Regions from separate parts of the Alsobacter sp. genome, predicted to be linked through region 1. Evidence: predicted binding sites of a transcription regulator. Region 1 holds the regulator's gene; each other region holds the start of a gene.
What was found. Region 1 encodes PhoB, which activates phosphate uptake and scavenging genes when phosphate is short. Its sites were predicted from a motif close to TGTCATNNANCTGTCAT; they were not measured.
Positions count from the first base shown of each region.

Region 2: the regulator PhoB is predicted to act here: its motif matches at 2,358-2,374, upstream of pstS (phosphate ABC transporter substrate-binding protein PstS).
Region 3: the regulator PhoB is predicted to act here: its motif matches at 4,290-4,306, upstream of olsB (l-ornithine N(alpha)-acyltransferase).
Region 4: the regulator PhoB is predicted to act here: its motif matches at 3,471-3,487, upstream of AC5JCN_RS26710 (alkaline phosphatase).

Region 1 is NZ_JCACDK010000018.1:1,542,718-1,548,368, forward strand. Features, by position in the region: gene AC5JCN_RS22170 (alpha,alpha-trehalose-phosphate synthase (UDP-forming)) at 1-282, shown strand, start outside; gene otsB (trehalose-phosphatase) at 275-1,063, shown strand; gene AC5JCN_RS22180 (glycoside hydrolase family 15 protein) at 1,060-2,859, shown strand; gene AC5JCN_RS22185 (GcrA family cell cycle regulator) at 3,175-3,723, shown strand; gene phoB (phosphate regulon transcriptional regulator PhoB) at 4,161-4,865, opposite strand; gene AC5JCN_RS22195 (ATP-binding protein) at 4,946-5,651, opposite strand, start outside.
Region 2 is NZ_JCACDK010000011.1:82,720-88,370, reverse strand. Features, by position in the region: gene pstA (phosphate ABC transporter permease PstA) at 1-177, opposite strand, end outside; gene pstC (phosphate ABC transporter permease subunit PstC) at 177-1,109, opposite strand; gene pstS (phosphate ABC transporter substrate-binding protein PstS) at 1,210-2,250, opposite strand; gene purB (adenylosuccinate lyase) at 2,482-3,789, opposite strand; gene rpe (ribulose-phosphate 3-epimerase) at 3,806-4,480, opposite strand; gene AC5JCN_RS07830 (NAD(P)/FAD-dependent oxidoreductase) at 4,657-5,651, shown strand, end outside.
Region 3 is NZ_JCACDK010000018.1:521,723-527,373, forward strand. Features, by position in the region: gene mutS (DNA mismatch repair protein MutS) at 1-451, shown strand, start outside; gene AC5JCN_RS17365 (YifB family Mg chelatase-like AAA ATPase) at 584-2,122, shown strand; gene AC5JCN_RS17370 (ATP-binding protein) at 2,181-4,256, shown strand; gene olsB (l-ornithine N(alpha)-acyltransferase) at 4,397-5,386, shown strand; gene ggt (gamma-glutamyltransferase) at 5,425-5,651, opposite strand, start outside.
Region 4 is NZ_JCACDK010000022.1:66,918-72,568, reverse strand. Features, by position in the region: gene AC5JCN_RS26725 (NAD(P)H-hydrate dehydratase) at 1-1,242, opposite strand, end outside; gene AC5JCN_RS26720 (P-II family nitrogen regulator) at 1,506-1,844, shown strand; gene glnA (type I glutamate--ammonia ligase) at 1,927-3,336, shown strand; gene AC5JCN_RS26710 (alkaline phosphatase) at 3,563-5,320, shown strand; gene AC5JCN_RS26705 (hypothetical protein) at 5,295-5,651, shown strand, end outside.

The sequences.
Region 1 (5,651 bases):
GAGGGCGTGCTCGTGTTGTCCGCCTTCGCAGGGGCATCGAGGGAACTGAACGAGGCTTTGATCGTCAACCCGTATCACACCCACGCCATGGCTGCCGCGATCCAGAGGGCCCTGTCCATGCCGCCATCCGAGCAGCGCGAGCGCATGCGCCTGATGCGTGAACAGGTGCGGGCCCGTAACGTCTACCGCTGGGCAGGGCAGATGCTCATCGACGCCGCTCGGCTGCGAAAGCGCCAGCGGGTGGCGCAGATCGGCGAGACGTCCGGCGATGCCAATGCCTGACGCGCGCTCCATACGCCTGCCGGAAGACGTGGCCGCGAGCCGAACCGGCGCCGCGCTGTTCCTGGACTTCGACGGAACGCTCGTCGACATCGCGCCGCGTCCGGACGCGGTGGTGGTTCAGGACGGCCTGCCCGACCTGCTCCAGCGGCTGCGCGGCCATCTCGGCGGCGCGCTCGCGATCGTCTCCGGCCGGCCGCTGTCCGTCATCGACTTCTACCTCGCCCCGCACCGCTTCGACGTCGCCGGCCTGCACGGCGCCGAGCAGCGCATCGGCGGCGCGGTCGCGGTCGAACCCATGCCTGATGCGCGCCGGCTGCGGCAGGCTGTCGAACTCCTGCGCCAGCGTGCCGAAGGGCGGCCCGGCCTGATCGTCGAGGACAAGGGCCGCTCGGTGGCGCTGCACTGGCGCCTGGCGCCGGCCCTTGCGGGCTATGCCGCCGACGCGGTGGCCGAGGCCGAGCGCGTGCTGGGACCGGACTACCGCGTCCAGGACGGCAAGGACGTGCTGGAACTGCTGCCGCGTTTCGCGACCAAGGCCGCGGCCATCGCCCGCTTCATGGAAAGCGAGCCCTATCGCGGCCGGACGCCCTACTTCATCGGCGACGACCGCACCGACGAGCATGGCTTCGGCATCGTCGCTGCCATGGGCGGAACGGGTATCCGCATCGGCGCCGGGGACACGCTTGCCGCGCGGCGGATGGACAGTCCCGCGGTGTTGCGGCAATGGCTGGCCGATTGCGCCCTCCACGGAACCATTCTTTTCAAAGAGGACATCTCGTGAGCTCCCTCGATCTCGCCGTCATCGGCAATTGCATGATCGCCGCCCTGGTCGACCGTTCGGGCAGCTTCGTCTGGTCCTGCTTCCCGCGTTTCGACGGCGAGCCCGTCTTCTCGGCGCTGCTGGCCGGCGATCCGCCCGAAGGGGGGCACCAGGGCGTTTTCGCCATCGAGCTCTACGGCGTCACGTCCATCACCCAAAGCTACGTGCCGAACACCGCCGTCCTGTCGACGGTGATGGAGGACGAGCGCGGCAATGCCGTCGAGATCCTCGACTTCGCGCCGCGTTTCAACCATTTCGACCGCCTGTTCCGGCCGCCGCAGCTGGTGCGGCGCATCCTTCCGCTGCGCGGCCGGCCGCGCATCCGCGTCAAGCTGCGCCCGCATTACGACTGGGGCGAGCGCCAGCCCGAACTGACCCGCGGCAGCAACCACATGCGCTTCGTGGGCGCCGAGGGCGCACTGCGCCTGACGACCGATGCGCCCATCGCCTATGTGGCGGAGGAGCGGATCTTCACCGTCGAGCGGCCGATGTCGTTCTTCTTCGGCACCGACGAGCCGCTGCGCTCGGAGACGGACACGACAGCCCGGGAGTTTCTGGAAAAGACGATCGACTTCTGGCGCGGCTGGGTGCGCTCCCTGTCGATCCCCTTCGACTGGCAGGACGAGGTGATCCGCGCCGCCATCACGCTCAAGCTCTGCAACTTCGAGGAGACGGGCGCGATCGTCGCGGCGCTGACGACCTCGGTGCCTGAGGCGCCGGGCACGCAGCGCAACTGGGACTATCGCTACTGCTGGCTGCGCGACGCCTACTTCGTGGTCCAGGCCCTGAACCGGCTCGGGACGACGCGGACGATGGAGGATTATCTCGGCTTCATCGCCGACGTGGTCGAGGACGCCGAGGTCGGCAACATCGAGGACATCGCGCCGCTCTTCGGCATCACCCGCTCGGCCGACCTCGAGGAGCGCATCGCCCCCGCGCTCGCCGGCTATCGCGGCATGGGTCCCGTGCGCGTCGGCAATGCCGCCTGGACGCAGGTCCAGAACGACGTCTACGGCGCGGTCGTGCTCGCCGCCACCCACATCTTCCTCGACAAGCGGCTGATCCGCGCCGGCAACGACGCGCTTTTCGCGCATCTGGAAAAGCTGGGCGCCCGGGCCGTCGAGGTCTTCGACAAGCCCGATGCAGGCCCCTGGGAGCTGCGCACCAAGGCCTCCGTCCACACCTTCTCCAGCGTCATGTGCTGGGCCGCGTGCGACCGGCTGAAGCGCATTGCACGGGCCGTCGGCCGCGAGGACCGGCGCGAGTACTGGGCCGACCAGGCGCGGCGGCTGCGCTCCGTCATCGAGGAGCGCTGCTGGAATGCCGAGAAGGGCCACTTTGTCTCGACCTTCGACGGCGAGGACCTCGATGCCACGCTTCTGCTGCTCGCCGAGCTGAACTTCCTGGCGGCCGACGACCCGCGCTTCGTCGCCACCGTGGACGCCATCGGGCGGGATCTGCGGCGGGGAGACCTGCTGTTGCGCTATGCGGTGGAGGACGATTTCGGCCGCATGCACACGGGCTTCCTCGTCTGCGCCTTCTGGTATGTGGACGCACTCGCCGCCATCGGAAGACGTGACGAGGCGATCGAGCTGTTCGAGCGCATCCTGCACAAGCGCAACAGCTTCGGCCTGTTCTCCGAGGATGCCGACCTCAGCACCGGCGAGCTGTGGGGCAACTTCCCGCAGACCTATTCGCTGGTTGGCCTGATCAACGCCGCCGTGCGGCTCAGCCGCAGCTGGGAAGAGGCTTTCTGAGGGGGCCGATCAGGTCGCTGGCGAGCTCGTTTCCGATTTCCTGAATCGGATGAAGGGCTTGCCCGCTACAACCCTTTGGCGTGCCTCGAAAGTGAGTCTTTCCCGCCACGTTCGCTGGGGAAAACACCATCAGGAGTCGCCCGACTCTTGCACCGGAGTCGCGCCATATCGTAGGTTCGCCCCTGTCGAATACGACATCTGGTGCGGCAAGCCACAGGTCGAGTGAAGTGTTCCACGTGCCCCGTGAATACCGGGGCGGCGAGGACTTCCGGATTCGACGTACGAGGCACTGAGAATAATCGGGGAATGAGGCCTATGTCCTGGACCGACGAGCGTGTCGAACTGCTCAAGAAGCTCTGGAACCAGGGTCTCAGCGCAAGCCAGATCGCTGGCGAACTTGCGGGAGGCGTGACGCGCAACGCCGTCATCGGCAAGGTTCACCGTCTGGGCCTGTCCGGTCGCACCAAGGCGCCGGCTCCGCAGGCGGCCCGTCCGCGCAAGGCGACGCGTGCTCCGAGCCACCCGATGATGCACTCGCCACCCGTGCGGGGGAACCTGGCGCTGAGCCCCAAGCCTATCGCCCCGGCCATGCCCGCCCCGGTCATCGAGATCGCGCCGGCTCCCTCGCCGGACGTGGTGATCCCGATCTCCGAGCGCGTCACCATTATGGAGCTGCGCGAGTCCATGTGCCGCTGGCCGCATGGCGATCCCACGTCGGAGGAGTTCCGGTTCTGCGGCGCCAAGTCACCGCCCGGCACGCCCTACTGCCCCTACCACTCCCAGATCGCCTACCAGCCCTCCCTGGAGCGCCGCCGCGACCGCAAGGCCCAGGGTATGCCGCCAGTCCGCGTCGCGCACGGCTGACGCCAGACAGCGGCGCGGGTCTCCAGGCCCGCTCTTTTCCCAAGCGCCAGCCGCAACGCGCGTCTGAAGCCGCGCGGTCCGAGCCGTCGGCGCGCCGCGGAGCGCGGGTCTCCAGACCCGCTCTTTTCCCAAGCGCCAGCGCAAAGCGCGTCTGAAGACGCGCGGTCCGAGCCGTCGGTGAGCCTGGGAGGGCGGGTCTTCAGACCCGCTCTTCTCCCAAGCGCCAGCCGCAAAGCGCGTCTGAAGACGCGCGGTCCGCGCCGTCGGTGAGCCTCGGAGCGCGGGTCTCCAGACCCGCTCTTTCCCAAGCGCCAGCGCAAAGCGCGTCTGAAGACGCGCGGTCCGAGCCGTCGGTGAGCCTTGGAGCGCGGGTCTTCAGACCCGCTCTTTTCCCAAGCGTCAGCCGCAAAGCGTGTCTGGAGACGCGCGGTCCGGCTTTAGCGCCTTCCGAACGTCTCGTCGAAGGAATAACCGGACCCTCGCACGGTGCGGATCGGGTCCTTCTCGCGGGGCCGGTTGATGGCCTTGCGAAGGCGCCCGACATGCACGTCGACGGTGCGTTCGTCGATTTCCGCGTCGATGCCCCAGACGCCGTCGAGCAGCTGGGCCCGGCTGTAGACGCGGCCGGGCTTCTCCATCAGGAACTCGAGCATGCGGAACTCGGTCGGGCCGAGGTGGAGCTCGCGGCCGGACCGGCGCACGCGCTTGGTCTCGCGGTCGAGCACGATGTCGCCGGCCTCGAGCAGGCTGGCGACGCGCCCGGGCGATGACCGGCGCAGCAGGGCGCGCACGCGGGCGACCAGCTCGGGGACCGAGAAGGGCTTCACCACGTAGTCGTCGGCGCCGGTGGCCAGTCCCCGCACGCGTTCGCTCTCCTCGCCACGGGCGGTGAGCATGATGACCGGGAGGCGCTGCGTGTCGGGGCGCTGCCGCAGGCGGCGGCAGAGCTCGATCCCGGAGAGGCCGGGGAGCATCCAGTCGAGCAGGACGAGGTCGAAGTTGCGCTCACGCAGCGACACCTCGGCGTCGTCGCCGCGTGCGACGCATTCGACGCCGTACCCCTCCGCCTCGAGGTTGTAGCGCAGAAGCATGGTCAAGGGCTCTTCGTCCTCGACGATGAGGATCTGCGGCGCGGTTGCCATCTGTCACTCCGCTGGCTTCTGACGGACCTTCTTCTATGACCGGCGCGTGACGTTCTGTTGACGTGTTTAGGCGTTGCAGCTCAGGGGTTTGCTTCCTGTGCTTGTGTCACCAGAGGCAGCGTGACACGGAATGTGGCGCCTTCGCCCGGCCGGCTCTCGATCGTCAGGCGCCCGCGGTGGCGGTTGACGATATGCTTGACGATGGCCAGGCCAAGCCCGGTGCCGCCCTTTTCGCGGCTGTCGGCCGTGTCGACGCGGTAGAAGCGCTCGGTGAGGCGGGGGAGATGTTCCGGCGCGATGCCGGGCCCATAATCGCGCACGGCCAGCTGAGCCAGGCAGGCCTGTTGTTCGCCCGTCGTGCCCAGCGTGATGTCGACCCTGCCTCCGCTCTGGCCGTACTTGATCGCGTTCTCGATCAGGTTGTCGCAGACGCGCAGCAACTCGTCGCGGTCACCCGCCACGATCACCCGCCCTTGCGGCAGATCGGGGTGGACGACGACGCCGCGCTCCTCGGCCAGCGGGCGGACCGTGTCGATCATTTGCCGCACCACGCCCGACAGGTCGACCGCCGTGGAGGGGTGCCGGTGCTCGATCATCTCGATGCGCGAAAGGGAGAGCAGGTCGTCGATGAGGCGCGCCATCCGCTGGGCCTGCACCCGCATGATGCCGAGGAACCGGTCGCGCGCTGCGGGATCGTTGCGTGCCGGGCCCTGCAGGGTCTCAATGAAGCCCAGCACCGAGGCCAGGGGCGTGCGCAGCTCGTGGCTGGCATTGGCGACGAAGTCG
Region 2 (5,651 bases), on a different contig from region 1:
GGGCGGGGGCGTGTTCTCGAGGAAGACGGCGGGCGAGAGGCTTCCGATGCCCCGCCAGATCAATCCGCCGAGGATGAGGACGAGCATGCCGAGTCCGACGACGGTGGCCGCGGTCGACAGCACCATCCATACGTTGCTGCGCGTGGCGCGGCTCCTGTAGCGGTTCAGGTCGCGCATCAGCGGCCTCCCTTGCGCTCGAGCTGCATGAGCATGAGCCGCGCCGCCGCAAGCACCACGAAGGTGACGATGAAGAGCAACAGTCCGAGTGTCATGAGCGAGGATGTGTAGAGACCCGGTTCGGCTTCCGCGAACTGGTTGGCGATGGTCGCCGAGATGGTCGTGCCGGGATCCAGCAGCGAGGGCGAGATGCGGTTGGCGTTGCCGACCACGAAGGTCACCGCCATGGTCTCGCCGAGCGCCCGGCCGAGGGCCAGCATGACGCCGCCGATGACACCGACCCGCGTGAACGGGATGACGACGTTCTTCACGACCTCCCACCGGGTGCAGCCAAGGCCGTAGGCTGATTCCTTCAGCATCGGCGGCACCGTCTCGAAGACATCGCGCGAGATGGACGTGATGAAGGGCAGCACCATGATGGCCAGCACGAGGCCGGCCGTGAACAGGCTCAACCCGGTGCCCAGCACGGTCTGCAGGAAGGGGTTCAGGACGAAGAAGCCCCACATCCCGTAGATGATCGAGGGGATGCCGGCGAGCAGTTCCACCGCGATGCCGATCGGCCGGCGCAACGACAGCGGGCAGAGCTCGGTCAGGAAGATGGCGATGCCGATGCCGATCGGCACGGCGATCACCATGGCGATCGCCGACGTGACCAGCGTGCCGTAGATCGACGGGGCGGCACCGAACTTGTCGAGCGGCGGATTCCAGGACGACGAGGTCAGGAAGCTCAGGCCGAGCTGGCTGAACGTCGGGATCGAGCTGACGATCAGCGACCCGATGATGCCGCCCATGATCACCAGCACGGCGACCGCACTACCCCAGGTCAGCCAGGCGAAAGTGCTATCCGACAGCTTGAAGCGGGCCAAAGCCTGGGCGCGGTCGAGGATGGGCCGCGCTTTCCGCGCCCCCTCTTGCAGGGCCATGTCGACCATCGAGGACTCCTGGTGAAACCTGTGCCCGGCGCCATCGCGCCCGCCGGGTGAGAAGAGCGGGGCGGTGCGCGCCTCGGCGCACCGCCCCGGTTTGGCTTGATCAGCTGGCGGGGGTGAAGACGGGCTTGCCGTCGGCGCCCTTCACTTCGCTCCAGGTCTTCTCGATCAGCGAGATAAGCGACTTCGGCAGCGGGATGTAGTCCAGCTCCTCGGCCATCTTGCCGCCGTTGCGGTAGGCCCAGTCGAAGAACTTCAGGGCGTCGGCCGCGGCCGCGGCGTCCTGGGGCTGCTTCGGCACGAGGATGAAGGTGGCTGCCGTCATCGGCCAGCTCTTGTCGCCCTTCTGGTTCGACAGGATCACGCCGTAGCCGGGCGTTCCCTTCCAGTCGGCGCCTTCGGCCGCGGCCGAGAAGGACGCGAGCTCGGGGCCAACGACCTTGCCGGCCGCATTGACCATCTTCGTGTGCGAAAGCTTGTTCTGCTTGGCGTAGGCGTACTCGACGTAGCCGATAGCGCCCTTCGTCTGCATGACGTTGTTGGCGACACCGTCATTGCCCTTGGCGCCGACGCCGACCGGCCACTCGACGGCCGTCGCGGACCCGACGCTGCCCTTCCAGTCCGGGCTCACCTTCGACAGGTAGTCGGTGAAGTTGAACGTGGTGCCCGAGCCGTCGGCGCGGCGCACGACCGTGATCTTCTGGTCGGGCAGCTTGATGCCGGAATTCAGCTTGGCGATCGCCGGATCGTTCCAGGTCGCGACCTTGCCGAGATAGATCTGGGCCAGGGTGGGGCCGTCGAGCGTCAGTTCGCCCGGGCCCACTCCATCGACGTTGATGACGGGGACGATGCCGCCCATGACGGCCGGGAACTGGATGAGGGCGTTCTTCTCGAGGTCCTCGGCCTTCATCGGGGCGTCGGTGGCGCCGAAGGTCACGGTGCGCGCGACGATCTGCTTGATGCCGCCGCCCGATCCGATGGCCTGGTAGTTCAGGCCGACATTGGTGTCCTTCTTGTAGGCATCAGCCCACTTCGCATAGATCGGGTAGGGGAATGTGGCGCCAGCGCCGGTGATATCGGCCGCCAGGGCCGGGGCAGCCGACAGCCCCGCTACGAGGCTCGCAGCCGCAAGAATTGCTTTCATGTTCACGGAACGTCTCCCTTTGACGTTGCGGTGCCGCGTTTGCGCGGCATTCGCCGGGACAGCTCCCGCAGGATGGCCGTCCGTCGTCCTCTCGTTATGACGCTCGCATGACAACTGCATGACATCGGCCGAAACGCGGCTTGGAGCAGTCCGCGCCGTCAGTTGGGCGCGAGAGGCGCGCGCGTGAGCCGGCCGGACGAGGCGGATCAGGGGATTCGCGCGTGAGCCGGCTCAGCTGTCTCCGAACACCCGCCGGAAGATCGTGTCGGCGTGCTTCGTGTGGTAGCCGAGGTCGAATTTCTCCTCGAGCTCGGCGTCGCTCAGCACCCGGGAGACGTCGGGATCGGCCTTCAACAGCGTGAGGAAGTCGCCCTCGCCGCGCCAGACGGGCATCGCGTTGCGCTGGACGAGGCGATATGCATCCTCCCGGGAGACACCCTTCTGCGTCAGCGCCAGCAGCACGCGCTGCGAATGCACGAGACCGCCGAGCCGGTCCAGATTCCTGCGCATGTTTTCAGGGTAGATCAGCAGCCTGTCGACCACGCCGGTCAGCCGAGCCAGGGCGAAATCGAGCGTCACGGTCGCATCCGGGCCGATCATGCGCTCCACGGAGGAGTGGGAGATGTCGCGCTCGTGCCAGAGCGCCACGTTCTCCATGGCCGGCAATGCGTAGGCGCGCACCATGCGGGCGAGGCCCGTGAGGTTCTCGGTGAGCACGGGATTGCGCTTGTGCGGCATGGCCGAGGAGCCCTTCTGGCCCTCGGAGAAGTACTCCTCAGCCTCGAGCACCTCGGTGCGCTGCAGGTGCCGGATCTCTGTCGCAAGACGCTCGATGGAGGAGGCGACCACGCCCAGCGTCGCAAAGTACATGGCGTGCCGGTCGCGCGGGATCACCTGCGTGGATACCGGTTCGGGGGTCAGGCCCATGGCTTTTGCCACATGCTCCTCGACCCGCGGGTCGATGTTGGCGAAGGAGCCGACGGCGCCGGAGATGGCGCAGGTTGCCACCTCCGCTCGCGCTGCCACGAGGCGCGCCCGCGCCCTGTCGAACTCGGCATAGGCCTGCGCCAGCTTCACGCCGAAAGTGGTGGGCTCGGCATGGATGCCATGCGAGCGGCCGATGGTGGGCGTGTGCTTATGCTCGAGCGCCCGGCGCTTCAGCGCTGCGAGCAATGCGTCCGTGTCGGCGATGAGCAGGTCGGTGGCGCGGGCCAGCTGAACCGCGAGGCATGTGTCCAGAACGTCGGAAGACGTCATGCCCTGGTGAATGAAGCGCGCGTCGGGACCCACGAACTCGGCGAGGTGCGTCAGGAAGGCGATGACGTCGTGCTTCACCTCCCGCTCGATCGCATCGATGCGCTCGACGTCGAAGGTGGCGGCGCCGCCCTTTTCCCAGATCGTCCGCGCCGCTTCCTTCGGGATCACGCCCAGTTCGGCCAGCGCGTCGCAAGCATGCGCCTCGATCTCGAACCAGATGCGAAAGCGGGTTTCCGGCGACCAGATGGCCACCATTTCCGGCCGGCTGTAGCGCGGGATCATGCTCGTCCTTTCGAGGTCAGCGTTGCGCCGCCTCGGCGGCGCTGCGGATGGCGGTGATCGCTTCCGCATAGGTGCCCGGGCCGCCCTTGAAGACGGCAGACCCGGCCACGAGCACATTGGCACCCGCCTCGACGACGAGAGGCGCGGTCTGCGGCGTGATGCCCCCGTCGATCTCGATGTCGATCGAACGCTCGCCGACCATGTCCGCGACGCGGCGCACCTTGCCGACCACCTCCGGGATGAAGGCCTGGCCGCCGAAGCCGGGATTCACGGTCATCAGCAGGATGAGATCGACGCTATCGAGGACGTAGCCCAGCACGTCCTCGGGTGTTGCCGGGTTGATGACGACGCCCGCCTTCTTTCCAAGTGCGCGGATGGCCTGGAGCGACCTGTGCAGGTGCGGTCCGGCCTCGGCATGGACGGTGATGATATCGCACCCGGACTTCGCGAAGGCGTCGAGGAACGGGTCTGCCGGCGCGATCATCAGGTGCGCGTCGAAGGTCTTGGTGGACCACGGGCGCAGGGCCCTGACGACGTCCGGACCGAAGGTGATGTTGGGCACGAAGTGCCCGTCCATCACGTCGAGGTGGATCCAATCCGCTCCGGCGGCGTCCACCGCCTTCACCTCCTCGCCGAGGCGGGCGAAATCGGCAGCCAGGATGGAGGGTGCGATGATGATCGGGCGGGCCATTCCCCGCGCGTACCACCCGGGCGGGCGCTGCGCAATGGCGCGGGCGTGTGGGCCGGGGACGGCCCGCCCACCCGACCCGCGTGGACACGTGCCTTGCGTCTGCCGCCGTGGTACGGGACCGGTGCGGAGCTTATGGTCTGCTTCAATAAAACAACGGGTTCAGGGACAGTCGTTCGATGCGGCGTGACGTGGTTGTGCTGGGGGCAGGCATTGTCGGATTGGCGACGGCGCTGAAGCTTCAGGAGAAAGGGCGGTCGGTCGCCATCGTCGACCGGCAGGGCGCGGGGGAGGGGACCAGCTTCGGCAATGCCGGGCTGATCGAGCGCGCCTCCATCTATCCCTACGCCTTCCCCAGGCGACTGGGCGATCTCGTCAAATACGGCCTGAACAACACGCCGGAGGCGCACTACCACGCCAGCTACCTGCCCCGCATCGCGCCCTGGCTCGCGCGCTACTGGTGGAACGCGGCGCCGCAGCGGCACGAGGAGGCGATGCGGGCGCTGCTGCCGATGATCGAGCATTCCGTCTCCGAGCACGAACCGCTGATCGAGGCCGCCGGGGCGACGCCGCTGGTCCGCCGCACCGGATGGCTGAAGCTGTTCCGGTCCAGGTCCAAGCTCGACGCTGCGGTGCGCGATGCATACGCCCTGCGCAATTTCGGGGTGAAGTTCGAGGTGCTCGAAGGCGATGCGCTGCGCCAGCGCGAACCCAACCTCGCCGACGGCATCGCGGGCGGCATCCACTACCTCGACCCCGTCTGCATCAACGATCCCGCCGCCCTTTCGCGCGCCTATCTCCACCTCTTCGAACAGCGCGGCGGCGGCCTCTTCGCCGGCGATGCGCGAAGCCTTGCCCAGTCCGGCGACGGCTGGAGCGTCACGACCGAGGCAGGCCCGATCGGCGCCGGGCAGGTCGTTCTCGCGATGGGGCCGTGGTCGGACAGCGTCTTCCGGCCGCTCGGCTACGACATCCCGCTCGCGGTCAAGCGCGGCTACCACATGCACTACCGCCCCAAGGGCAATGCAGTCCTTCACCACACCCTGCTCGACGCGGAAAACGGCTATGTCCTGGCCCCGATGTCGCGCGGCATACGCCTGACCACGGGCGCCGAGTTCGCCGACCGGGACGCGCCGCCCACGCCCGTGCAGCTCGAGCGGACCGAGCCCACGGC
Region 3 (5,651 bases), 1.0 Mb from region 1:
GCACCTGCACGAGGCCAATCGCTGCCGCGCCCTCTTCGCCACCCATTTCCACGAGCTGACCGTGCTGGCGCGGCGCCTGCCGCGCCTCGTCAACACCACGGTGCGGGTCACCGAGTTCAACGGCGACGTGGTGTTCCTGCACGAGGTGGTGCCCGGCGTCGCCGACCGCAGCTACGGCATCCAGGTGGCGCGGCTCGCCGGACTGCCGGCCGGTGTCGTCGAACGGGCCCGCACCATCCTGGACGAGCTGGAAGCCTCCGACCGCATGGCGCCGGTGCAGCGCCTGGTCGACGACCTGCCGCTCTTCGCCGCCGCCCGCCCGGCGCCGCCGCCTTCCGCCGCGCAGGATCCCCTGCGCGAGGCGCTGGCCGGCATCGACCCGGACGAGCTGACCCCCCGCGAGGCACTGGAAGCCTTGTACCGGCTGAAGAGAATCGACAACCCGAAGTAGAACATTCGAAATTTTCGCAAAGTGGATTGTATCCACTCGTATTGGGCTTGAGTTTCCGACTCGGAAAGACTTGCTTTCGTGTCGCCGTTACGGTCCGCTTCCATTCATCCGGAGCGGAGGGAGCGGCGGAGCATGGTCGTCCACGTCGCGACGGTTGCGTTCGACGGGATCGAGGCCCGGCCTGTCGATGTCCAGGTGCAGCTCGTCCCGGGCAGCGTCGTCTTCACCATTGTCGGGCTGGGCGACAAGGCGGTGGCCGAATCGCGCGAGCGGATCCGCTCGGCGCTGATCGCCTCCGGCCTCGCCATGCCGGCCCGGCGCATCACGGTGAACCTCGCGCCCGCCGACCTGCCGAAGGAGGGCAGCCACTACGACCTGCCCATCGCGCTCGGCGTGATGGCGGCCATCGGCGCGATCCCGGCTGATGCGCTGGAAGGTTTCACCGTGCTGGGCGAACTCGCGCTGGATGGTGCCATCGCCCCGGTCACGGGCGTGCTGCCTGCCGCCGTCGCGGCCAATGCCGACGGGAGGGGGCTGATCTGCCCCGCCCAGTCCGGGCCGGAAGCCGCCTGGGCGAGCCCCGACATGGAGATCGTGGCGCCACGTTCCCTCATCCAGCTGGCCAATCACATGCGCGGCGTCCAGGTGCTCGGCCGGCCGGAACCGGCCGTGCGGGCCGCTGTAGGCGACCTGCCGGACCTGCGCGACGTCAAGGGGCAGGAAAGCGCCAAGCGCGCCATCGAGGTCGCCGCGGCGGGCGGGCACAATCTGCTGTTCTGCGGGCCGCCGGGGGCCGGCAAGTCGATGCTCGCCATGCGCCTGCCCTCCATCCTGCCGCCGCTGAGCCCGCCGGAGCTCCTGGAGGTGTCGATGATCCATTCCGTCGGCGGGCTGCTCGCCGACGGCGCTTTGACCGACCGCCGGCCGTTCCGCGCGCCGCACCATTCGGCGTCGATGGCGGCATTGGTCGGCGGCGGTGTCACGGCGCGGCCCGGCGAGGTCTCGCTTGCCCATCACGGCGTGCTCTTCCTCGACGAACTGCCGGAGTTCCAGCCGCAGGTGCTGGACAGCCTGCGCCAGCCGCTGGAGACGGGCGAGATCGCCATAGCCCGCGCCAACCGCCGCGTGGTCTATCCCGCGCGCTTCCAGCTCGTGGCGGCGATGAACCCCTGCCGGTGCGGCCACGCCAACGACCCCGGCTATGCCTGCCGCCGCCAGCCGAACGAGCGCTGCGTGGCCCAGTATGCGTCGCGCATCTCCGGTCCCTTCCTAGACCGCATGGATCTGTCCCTCGACATTCCCGCCGTCAGTGCAGCCGACCTCATCTTGCCACCGCCGGCGGAGGGCTCGGCCGAGGTGGCCGCCCGCGTCGCCGCGGCGCGCCGGCGCCAGTCGCAGCGCAACGCGGCGGCCGGCCTTCCCGCGAGCACGACCAATGCCGCCCTGCCGCCCGCGCTGCTGGAGACCATCGCCGCCCCCGACTCCGCCGGCGCGGCGCTGCTCCGCCAGGCTGCCGACAGCCTAAGGCTGAGCGCGCGCGGCTTCCACCGCGTCATGCGCATCGCCCGCACGCTCGCCGATCTCGACGCGCGCGAGAAGGTCGGCCGGGTCCACCTCGCCGAGGCGCTGTCCTACCGTGCCGCAGTCGAGGCCCGGCGCGGGGGAGGCTGAACGGTTTCGAAACGACGTTCGCGCAGAATGGACCGGTTTTTCACGGCAGGACGCGAGCGTGACGGCGGTTTGGGTCTTTCAGGTGGTCGCGATTGCCGCGTTCCTGGCGCTGTGCGCCGGCGCGGCTCTCGGGCTGGCGCGGCTGGCGCGCTCGAACGCAGCCCTCCGCTGCCGCGCCGACCGGCTTGCCGGCGCGCTGGAACACGCCCAGGACGCGCTGTGGGAGGCGCGCGAGCGCGAGGAGCGCTACCGCAGCCTCATCGAGGGCCATGGCGACCTCCTGCTGCGCCGCGATGCCGCCGGCCGCGTGGTCTGGGCCAACGACGCCTTCGTGGCCCTGGCAGGCGAACCGCTGGAACGGCTGATCGGCTCGTCCTTCGCACTGCCGGGCTCCATCTCCGTCGAGCATGCGACGGCGTCGGGAGCGCAGTCCTACGACCAGGAGGTCGAGACGCCGCACGGGACGCGCTGGATCGCCTGGGTCGAGACGCCGGTGCGCGCGGCATCGGGCGGCGCCGAGATCCAGGCCGTGGGCCGGGACGTCACCGAGCGCCGCGCCGCCGAGGCGGCGCTGGCGGCCGAGCGCCGGCGTGCCGAGGCTGCGAGCGAGGCGAAGTCCCGCTTCCTCGCCAGCGTGACGCACGAGCTGCGCACCCCGCTCAACGGCGTTCTCGGCATGGCGCATCTGCTGGAGACGACGGGCCTCACGCCCGAGCAGGGGACATATGCGGCAGCCATCAGGACCTCCGGCGAAGCGCTCCTCTCGCTGATCACGGAGATCCTCGATTTCTCGAAGATCGAAGCCGGCAAGCTGGAAATCGTGCACGAGCCCTTCGATCTCGTCGCGCTGGTCGAGGGCACCGTGGAACTCCTCGCGCCGCGCGCCCAGGACAAGGGCATCGCGCTCGCCGCCAGCGTGGCGCCGGACGTCGCGCGCTTCGTGTTGGGCGATGCCGGCCGCATCCGCCAGGTGCTCACCAACCTCGCCGGGAATGCCGTGAAGTTCACCGAGACCGGCGGTGTCGGCGTGTCGGTGCTGTCGCACGAGGGCCGGCTCGTCTTTGCCGTGTCGGACACCGGCACCGGCATTCCCGCCGACAGGCTCTCCGGCATCTTCGCCGAATTCGAGCAGGTCGACGGCACGGCGACACGCCGGCACGAGGGCACCGGGCTCGGCCTCGCCATCTCGCGCCGGCTGGTGCAGGGCATGGGCGGCGACATCACGGTAGAGAGCGTCGAGGGCAGAGGCTCGGTGTTCCGCTTCGGCCTCGCCTTGCCAGCGGTGCCCGACGCTCCCGAGCGCGTTCGTCTGCCCGCCGGCATCGAGGGCTGCACGGCCCTGCTGGTGTCGCCCTCGCCCTTCGAGCAGGCCTTCCTCGCCGATCGCCTCACGGCAGGCGGCGTGACGGTGACGGTGGCCGAGACCGCCGAGGCCGGCATGCGGTCTTTGGCCATGCGCGTACCCGACATCCTTGTCGTCGACGGCGCACTGCGCGAGCCCGGCGTGCGCGCCCTCGCGTCCGCAGCGCGGGCGGCGGGCGTGTCGCGCCGCATCGTCCTGCTGTCGCCCTTCGAGAGACGCTCTTTCGGGTCGCCGGCCGCGGCGGGGTTCGAATCCTATCTGGTCAAGCCGGTGCGCGAGCGTTCGCTGGCAGCCCGGCTCGACGCGCCGGAGGCCGAGCCGCTCGCTCCCGCCCGAAGCCGGCGCAAGCCGTCCCGCGCCGCGCCGGTCCGCGTGCTGCTGGCCGAGGACAACGAAATCAACGCGCTGCTGGCGACCAAGCTGATGGAGCGCTCGGGCGCCGCCGTGACGCGCGCCGCCGACGGCATCGAGGCGGTTGACCTCTACCGCGCCGCCTGCGAGGAGCCGGGCCGCGGCTTCGACCTCGTGCTGATGGACGTGCGCATGCCCGGCATCGACGGCCATGAGGCAGCGCGGCGCATCCGCGCCGTGGAGCGCGACCATGGCGTCCCGCCGGTGCGCCTGCTGGCTCTCACGGCGAACGTGTCGGACGAGGACCGCCGCCGCGCTCTGGCCGCCGGGCTCGACGGCATGCTCGCAAAACCCCTCGACGCAGGGCAGCTCGGCGACCTTTTGCGTGCCGCGCGCCCGGGAAAGGCAGCGTCCGCCTGACGCAATTCCGTTTGTGACAACCCGCAGTCACATTGTCATGTGGCCGTCAGACGCGTATCTCAGAATCATGTCAGACGCCGGGGGCGGTGAAGCGGGTACGGCAGGACCGTGCCGCCCGGACGGCGCGGAAACGCGCATCCATGGACTCCGTGCCTTCCCGCCTCATGTCTGCCGCGTCCGGCTCCCCGATGGCGGCACGCCTGATCGGCGGCCTGCAGCGCTCCCGCAGCATCCTCGTCCCGCCCAGCTTTTCTCCCGCCCCCAAGCCGAGGCCGGCCAACGGCCTGGGTCCGGTGCTTGGCCGGATCGGCAGCCTCGAGGTGCGCCTCGCGGTTACGCGCAAGGACGTCATGCGTGCCCAGAAGCTGCGCTACAGCGTCTTTTACGAGGAGATGTCGGCCATCCCCGACATGATGTGCCGGCTGACGCGGCGCGACATGGACGCGTTCGACGCGCTGTGCGACCACCTGCTGGTCGTCGACCATGCGGCCGCGGCTCCGTCTTTCCAGCCTTTCGCCTCCGGGCCGGACGGGAAGAAGCGGCGCAAGCCCCGCGTCGTCGGCACCTACCGCCTGCTCCGCCAGGAGGTGGCCGAGCGGCATGGCGGCTTCTACACCGAGAGCGAGTTCGACATCGGCCGGCTCGTCGCCGCCCACCCCGGCCGGCGCTTCCTGGAGCTCGGGCGGTCCTGCGTCCTGCGGCCCTACCGCGACAAGCGCACGGTGGAGCTGCTCTGGCACGGCATCTGGGCCTATGTCCTGCACCACCGCGTCGACGTGATGTTCGGCTGCGCCAGCCTGGAGGGTACCGACCCTGCCCGGCTGGCCGTGCCGCTCTCCTTCCTCCACCACTCGGCCCGGGCTGAAGACGGCTGGCGCGTCAGGCCCGTGGACGGGCGCGGCGTCAGCATGGACCGGCTGCCGGCCGGCGCGGTGCAGCCCCGCGCCGCGATGCAGGCGCTGCCGCCGCTGATCAAGGGCTACCTCCGCGTGGGCGCCAGGTTCGGCGACGGTGCCGTCGTCGACCACCAGTTCGGCACGACCGACGTGCTGGTCGTCCTGCCCGTCGAGACCATCAACCCACGCTACATCGGCCATTTCGGCGCCGACGCCAGCCGCCACGCGGCCTGAGCGCGGTTCGTTCGGCACGTGCCGGATGAGGGCCGCTGTCAGTACCCGGCTGCCAGGCTGCCGCGGACGCGCGGGTCGGCGGTGCCGGCGAGGCCGCCGGGCGCGACCATGATGCTGTTGGCCGACCCCATGGTGGGGCCCAGCTGGAGCGTGTGGCCGCGCGCCTGCAGGATGCGCAGCGTGTCGGCCGAGAAGCCGCGCTCGATGCGCAGCGTGTCCGGCGCCCACTGGTGGTGCATGCGCGGCGCGGCGACGGCCTCGGCCA
Region 4 (5,651 bases), on a different contig from region 1:
GATGACGGCACCGGTCGCGGTGGCGGCAGCGCGGGCCCTTTCAAGCTTCGATGCTGAATCCGAAACTCTGGCTTGGTCGCTGAAAAGGCGAGCGAACTCTCCTTCGTGCGGGGTCAGCACGACCCCCTGCCCCGCCCCACCGGCCCGGCCGGCGACAAGACGACCAAGGCCGGTGCTGTCTCCGGCAAAACTCGTGAGCGCATCTGCGTCGAACACGCAATGGGCGCCGGAGGAGAGCGCGGCGGCGACCATGGCGCGGGTTTCTTCGCCAACTCCCGCCGCCGGGCCGAGCACGACCGCGTTGCGTCGCTTGTCCGACAGCAAGTCGGCGATGCCTGCTGCGCCGTCGCTCCGGCGGACCATCACGGCCGTGAGAGCCGCCGCGTTTACGGCCAGCGCCGAACCGGGCGAGGCCACGGTCACGAGCCCAGCGCCGATCCGAAGCGCTGCGCGCGCCGCCAGCCGTGCTGCGCCGGTGCCCTCGATCCCGCCGGAGACCACGACGGCATGTCCGCGCCCATATTTGTGGCCGGCTTCGGCGGGCGGGCGGAGGTGCTCGCCCCAGAGCCCGGGGCCATTGCGCCAGGCGCGCGCTCCGGACGCAGGGCCTGCCTCACCCGGGATGCCGATGTCGGCCACACGCACCGCGCCACACAGGGCACGGCCGGGATAGAGGAGATGCCCCGGCTTGAGGCGGAAAAACGTCACCGTTTCGGCAGCCTGAACAGCGACGCCGCGTACCTGCCCCGTATTGCCGTCCAGGCCTGACGGGACGTCGACGGCCACGACCTTCTTCGCCGTGGCGTTGACGGCACTGACGAGCGCTGCTGCCTCACCGTCGAGATCGCGGGCGAGCCCGGCGCCGAACAGCGCGTCGACGACGACATCAGCCCCTCCCGGATCGGCGCCGGTGACCGGGCAAACGTCGCCTTTCCAGAGCGCCGCGGCCGCGGCGGCATCGCCCTTCAGCGCTTCCGGCGATCCCAGCAGCACCAGGGTGACAATGAAGCCTCGCTCGCGCAGCACGCGCGCCGCGACGAAGCCGTCGCCCCCGTTGTTGCCGGGGCCGCAGAGCACGAGCACGCGGGTACCTGCCCGGTGGGCCCGGGCGACCGCATCGGCCACCGCCCTCCCTGCCCGGTCCATCAACACGTGACCGGGCGTCCCCCGCCCGATGGCGAAGGCATCCGCGGCGGCCATTTCCGCGGTGGTCAGGAGAAGATCGGGGTTGTCAGCGCCCATTGTCACGCTCCCGCCGCACAGCGAACGGACACGCCGCGGCGACAGACGATCCTGCCGCTGTGCAGATGATGTATTTTTGTGCAGAGTGTGATCAGGGTTTCGGCACCAGCGATGGTAAGCCGGATATGCCACGGAAAGCGCGGCGCCGCACGAGCGTATAATCGGCTGGGTCGTTGGCGCAACGGCACGGTTGATGCTAAGAGCCGCATGGGCCGCGAGGGCGTCATCCGGCGTCGCGCGGCATGCGGGGTTCGGGCGTTTCCATGAAGAAGATCGAAGCCATCATTAAACCCTTCAAGCTGGACGAGGTGAAGGAGGCTCTGCAGGACGTCGGACTGCAGGGAATCACGGTCACCGAGGCCAAGGGTTTCGGTCGGCAGAAGGGTCATACTGAACTGTACCGCGGCGCCGAGTACGTGGTCGACTTCCTTCCCAAGGTGAAGATCGAGATCGTCCTTCCGGACGACGTCGTAGAGCGTGCCGTGGACGCCATCCGCAAGGCTGCCCAGACGGGCCGCATCGGGGATGGCAAGATTTTTGTCTCACCCGTCGAAGAGGCGATCCGCATCCGTACCGGCGAGACCGGTCTCGACGCGATCTGACCGTCGGCGGGGCGCCTTCGCCCGGATCCGCCCCGAGATTTCCATCCAGAGTTTCCCGACTCTCCACAGAGGATGACGATTGATGAAGAACGCCAAGGATGTCCTGAAGGCGATCAAGGACAACGACATCAAGTATGTCGACTTCCGCTTCACTGATCCGCGCGGCAAGTGGCAGCACGTCACCTTCGACGTGTCGATGATCGACGAGGACATCTTCGCCGAAGGCACGATGTTCGACGGGTCGTCGATCGCCGGCTGGAAGGCCATCAACGAGTCCGACATGACGCTCATGCCGGATCCGCAGACGGCCACGATGGACCCGTTCTTCGCCGCCTCGACCCTGTCGATCGTCTGCGACGTTCTCGAGCCCACCACCGGCGAGCCCTATCCGCGCGATCCGCGCGGCATGGCCAAGAAGGCCGAGGCCTACCTGAAGTCCACGGGCGTGGGCGACACGATCTTCGTCGGCCCCGAGGCCGAGTTCTTCGTGTTCGACGACGTGCGCTTCTCGTCGGACCCGTACAACACGGGCTTCAAGCTCGACTCGATCGAGCTGCCGATCAATGGCGACACCGAGTACGAGGGTGGCAACCTCGGCCACCGTATCGCGACCAAGGGCGGCTATTTCCCGGTTCCCCCGCAGGACAGCGCCCAGGACATGCGCGGCGAGATGCTCGCCGCCATGGCCGCCATGGGCGTCAAGGTGGAGAAGCACCACCACGAGGTCGCCTCGGCGCAGCACGAGCTCGGCATGAAGTTCGACACGCTGACGCTGATGGCCGACCAGATGCAGATCTACAAGTACTGCATCCACAACGTTGCCCAGAGCTACGGCAAGACGGCGACGTTCATGCCGAAGCCGATCTTCGGCGACAACGGCTCGGGCATGCACGTGCACCAGTCGATCTGGAAGGGCGGCAAGCCCCTCTTCGCCGGCAACAAGTACGCCGACCTGTCGCAGGAGTGCCTGTATTACATCGGCGGCATCATCAAGCACGCCAAGGCGCTGAACGCCTTCACCAACCCGTCGACGAACTCCTACAAGCGTCTCGTCCCGGGCTACGAGGCCCCGGTTCTGCTGGCCTACTCGGCCCGCAACCGCTCCGCGTCCTGCCGCATCCCCTACACGTCCTCGCCCAAGGCGAAGCGTGTCGAGGTGCGCTTCCCCGACCCGATGGCGAACCCCTATCTTGCCTTCGCCGCGATGCTGATGGCCGGCCTGGACGGCATCCAGAACAAGATCGATCCCGGCGCCGCGATGGACAAGGACCTCTACGACCTGCCCCCGCGCGAGCTGAAGAAGATCCCGACGGTCTGCGGCTCGCTTCGCGAAGCGCTGGCCAGCCTCGACAAGGACCGGACGTTCCTGAAGGCCGGCGGCGTCTTCAACGACGACTTCATCGACAGCTACATCGAGCTGAAGATGCAGGACGTCATGAAGTTCGAGATGACGCCGCACCCGGTCGAGTTCTCGATGTACTACTCGTACTGAGCACTGCATCCGTAGAGGATGGAGAAAGGGCGTCTTCGGGCGCCCTTTTTTCTTGAGGCTCACGCCTCGGCATCAAACGAATGTGAGGTGACGAAACCTGCAGGGGAAGCGGATGCTCGACGCCGTACCTATTGCGTCAAGCCCGTGTCATTCTCCTCGCCCAAGGTCCCCACCGGTGCCGGCTGACGGCGACCTCACGGATCACTCCTGTCCGAGGACATGTCTCATGCGATCGACCGCTTACCGGGCGAGCCTCGCCATCGTGCTTTTGGCAGCCGTTCCGTGCGCAGCCTCGGCACAGACGATCTACCCGATCGACAGGGCCGACATCCTGTCGGGCGCGAAGTTCGACTTCAAGGTCGAGTTTCCCGTCGTTGTCGACCGCTCGAAGCTGTCCGTCACGGTGAACGGCAAGCCCTATGCCGACGTCCTCGGGCAGGCGGGCGAGTTCGTCGAGCGCGAGGGCGGCAAGGATCAGTCGGCGCTGGTGCTCCGCGGCGTCACCCTGGCAGATCCCGGCGACGTCACGGTATCGGCAGGCGACGGCACCAACTCCGCATCGGTGACCTGGCGGGTCTTCGACACGCCCTCCCCCCGGAAGGCGAAGAACGTCATCCTCTTCATCGGCGACGGAATGTCGAATGCCCACAGGGTGGCTGCACGGGTGCTGTCCCGGCAGATCGCGCAGGGCAAGTACAAGGGGCGGCTCGTCATCGACGATTTCGGCCAGACGGCCCTGGTCGGCACATCGGGCGTCGACTCGCTGATGACCGACTCGGCGAATTCCATGACGGCGTACACGACCGGCCACAAGTCATCCACCAACGCGCTCGGTGTCTATGCCGACCGCACACCGGACACGCAGGATGATCCCCGCGTCGAGACGGTCGGCGAGATCGCCAAGCGGAAGGGACTCGCTCTCGGGATCGTCACCAACACCGAGATCGAGGACGCCACCCCGGCCGGCGTCGCCGCCCACACCCGCAGGCGCTCCGAGTACGACGTCATCGTCCAGCAGTTCTTCGCCCTCCAGCCGGAGGTGCTGATGGGCGGCGGTTCCGCGAACTTCCTTCCCAAGAGCACGCCGGGTTCAAAGCGCGGCGACGAGCAGGACTATGTCGGCAAGTTCCGCGACGCCGGCTATGCCGTCGCCACGACGGCCGCGGAATTGAAAGATGCCGGCCCGGGCGCGACCAAACTCCTCGGCCTTTACAATCTCGGCAATCTCGACGGGGTGCTGGACCGGCGCTTCCTGAAGGGCGGGTCGGTGAAGCGGTTCCCCGATCAGCCCGACTTGACCGAGGAGGTCGGCGCCGCTTTGAAGGTCCTCTCCCGGAGCGAGAACGGGTTCTTCCTGATGGTGGAGTCGGGCCTGATCGACAAATACACGCACGCCCTCGACATGGAGCGCGCCATGTACGACACGATCATGCTCGACAATGCGGTCGGGGTCGCCAAGGCGTTTGCCGACCAGCGCAACGACACTCTCATCCTCGTCCTCGCCGATCACACGCACCCCGTGGGCATCGTCGGCGTGATGAACGACGACATGAGCGCCCAGGGCGTGAACACCCCGATGCGCGACAGGCTCGGCGTCTACAACGAGGCGGGGTACCCGAACTATCCCGTGCCCGATGCCGACGGCTACCCCGGCAGGGTCGACGTGAGCAAGCGGATCGCGATGTTCTCGGCCGGGTTCCCGGACTACTATGAGACCTTCAGGCCGAAGCTCCAGAACCCGATGAACCCGACGGTCGCCGGCGAGGAGAAGGGCGTCTATGTCGCCAACACTCTTTATGCAAAGGAGCCGGGTGCGGTGTTCCGCGAAGGCAACCTGCCGCGCTCGGCCAACAGCGACGTCCACAGCGCCGAGGACTCGCTCCTCAACGCCTACGGGCCCGGCTCGGAGATGGTGAAGGGCTTCATGGACAACACCGATGTCTTCAAGGTGATCGCCCATGCGCTCGCCCTCGGGTCGAAGTAGGACGCGTTCCCCGGCGGATCGCGGTCCGTGCCGCCGGACCGTGATCGCCGCTGCGCTCTCGTGGGCGGCGTCTCCGGTCTTGGCGGGCGGCAACGTCCTTCGTTTCGACGACCTCTACGAGGGGTCCGGGGTGCTGGGCCTCCGCTTCGCGCCGCCGCTGCTCGCAGCCCGCGGACAAAATGTCCGGATGCAGGGCTACATGGCACCACCGCTCAAGGCGGAGAGCCTGTTCTTCGTCCTGACGCGAGAACCCGTGTCGATCTGCCCGTTCTGCTCGTCGGACGCAGACTGGCCGACCGACATCGTGGTGATCTATCTGCGTGATCCCGCG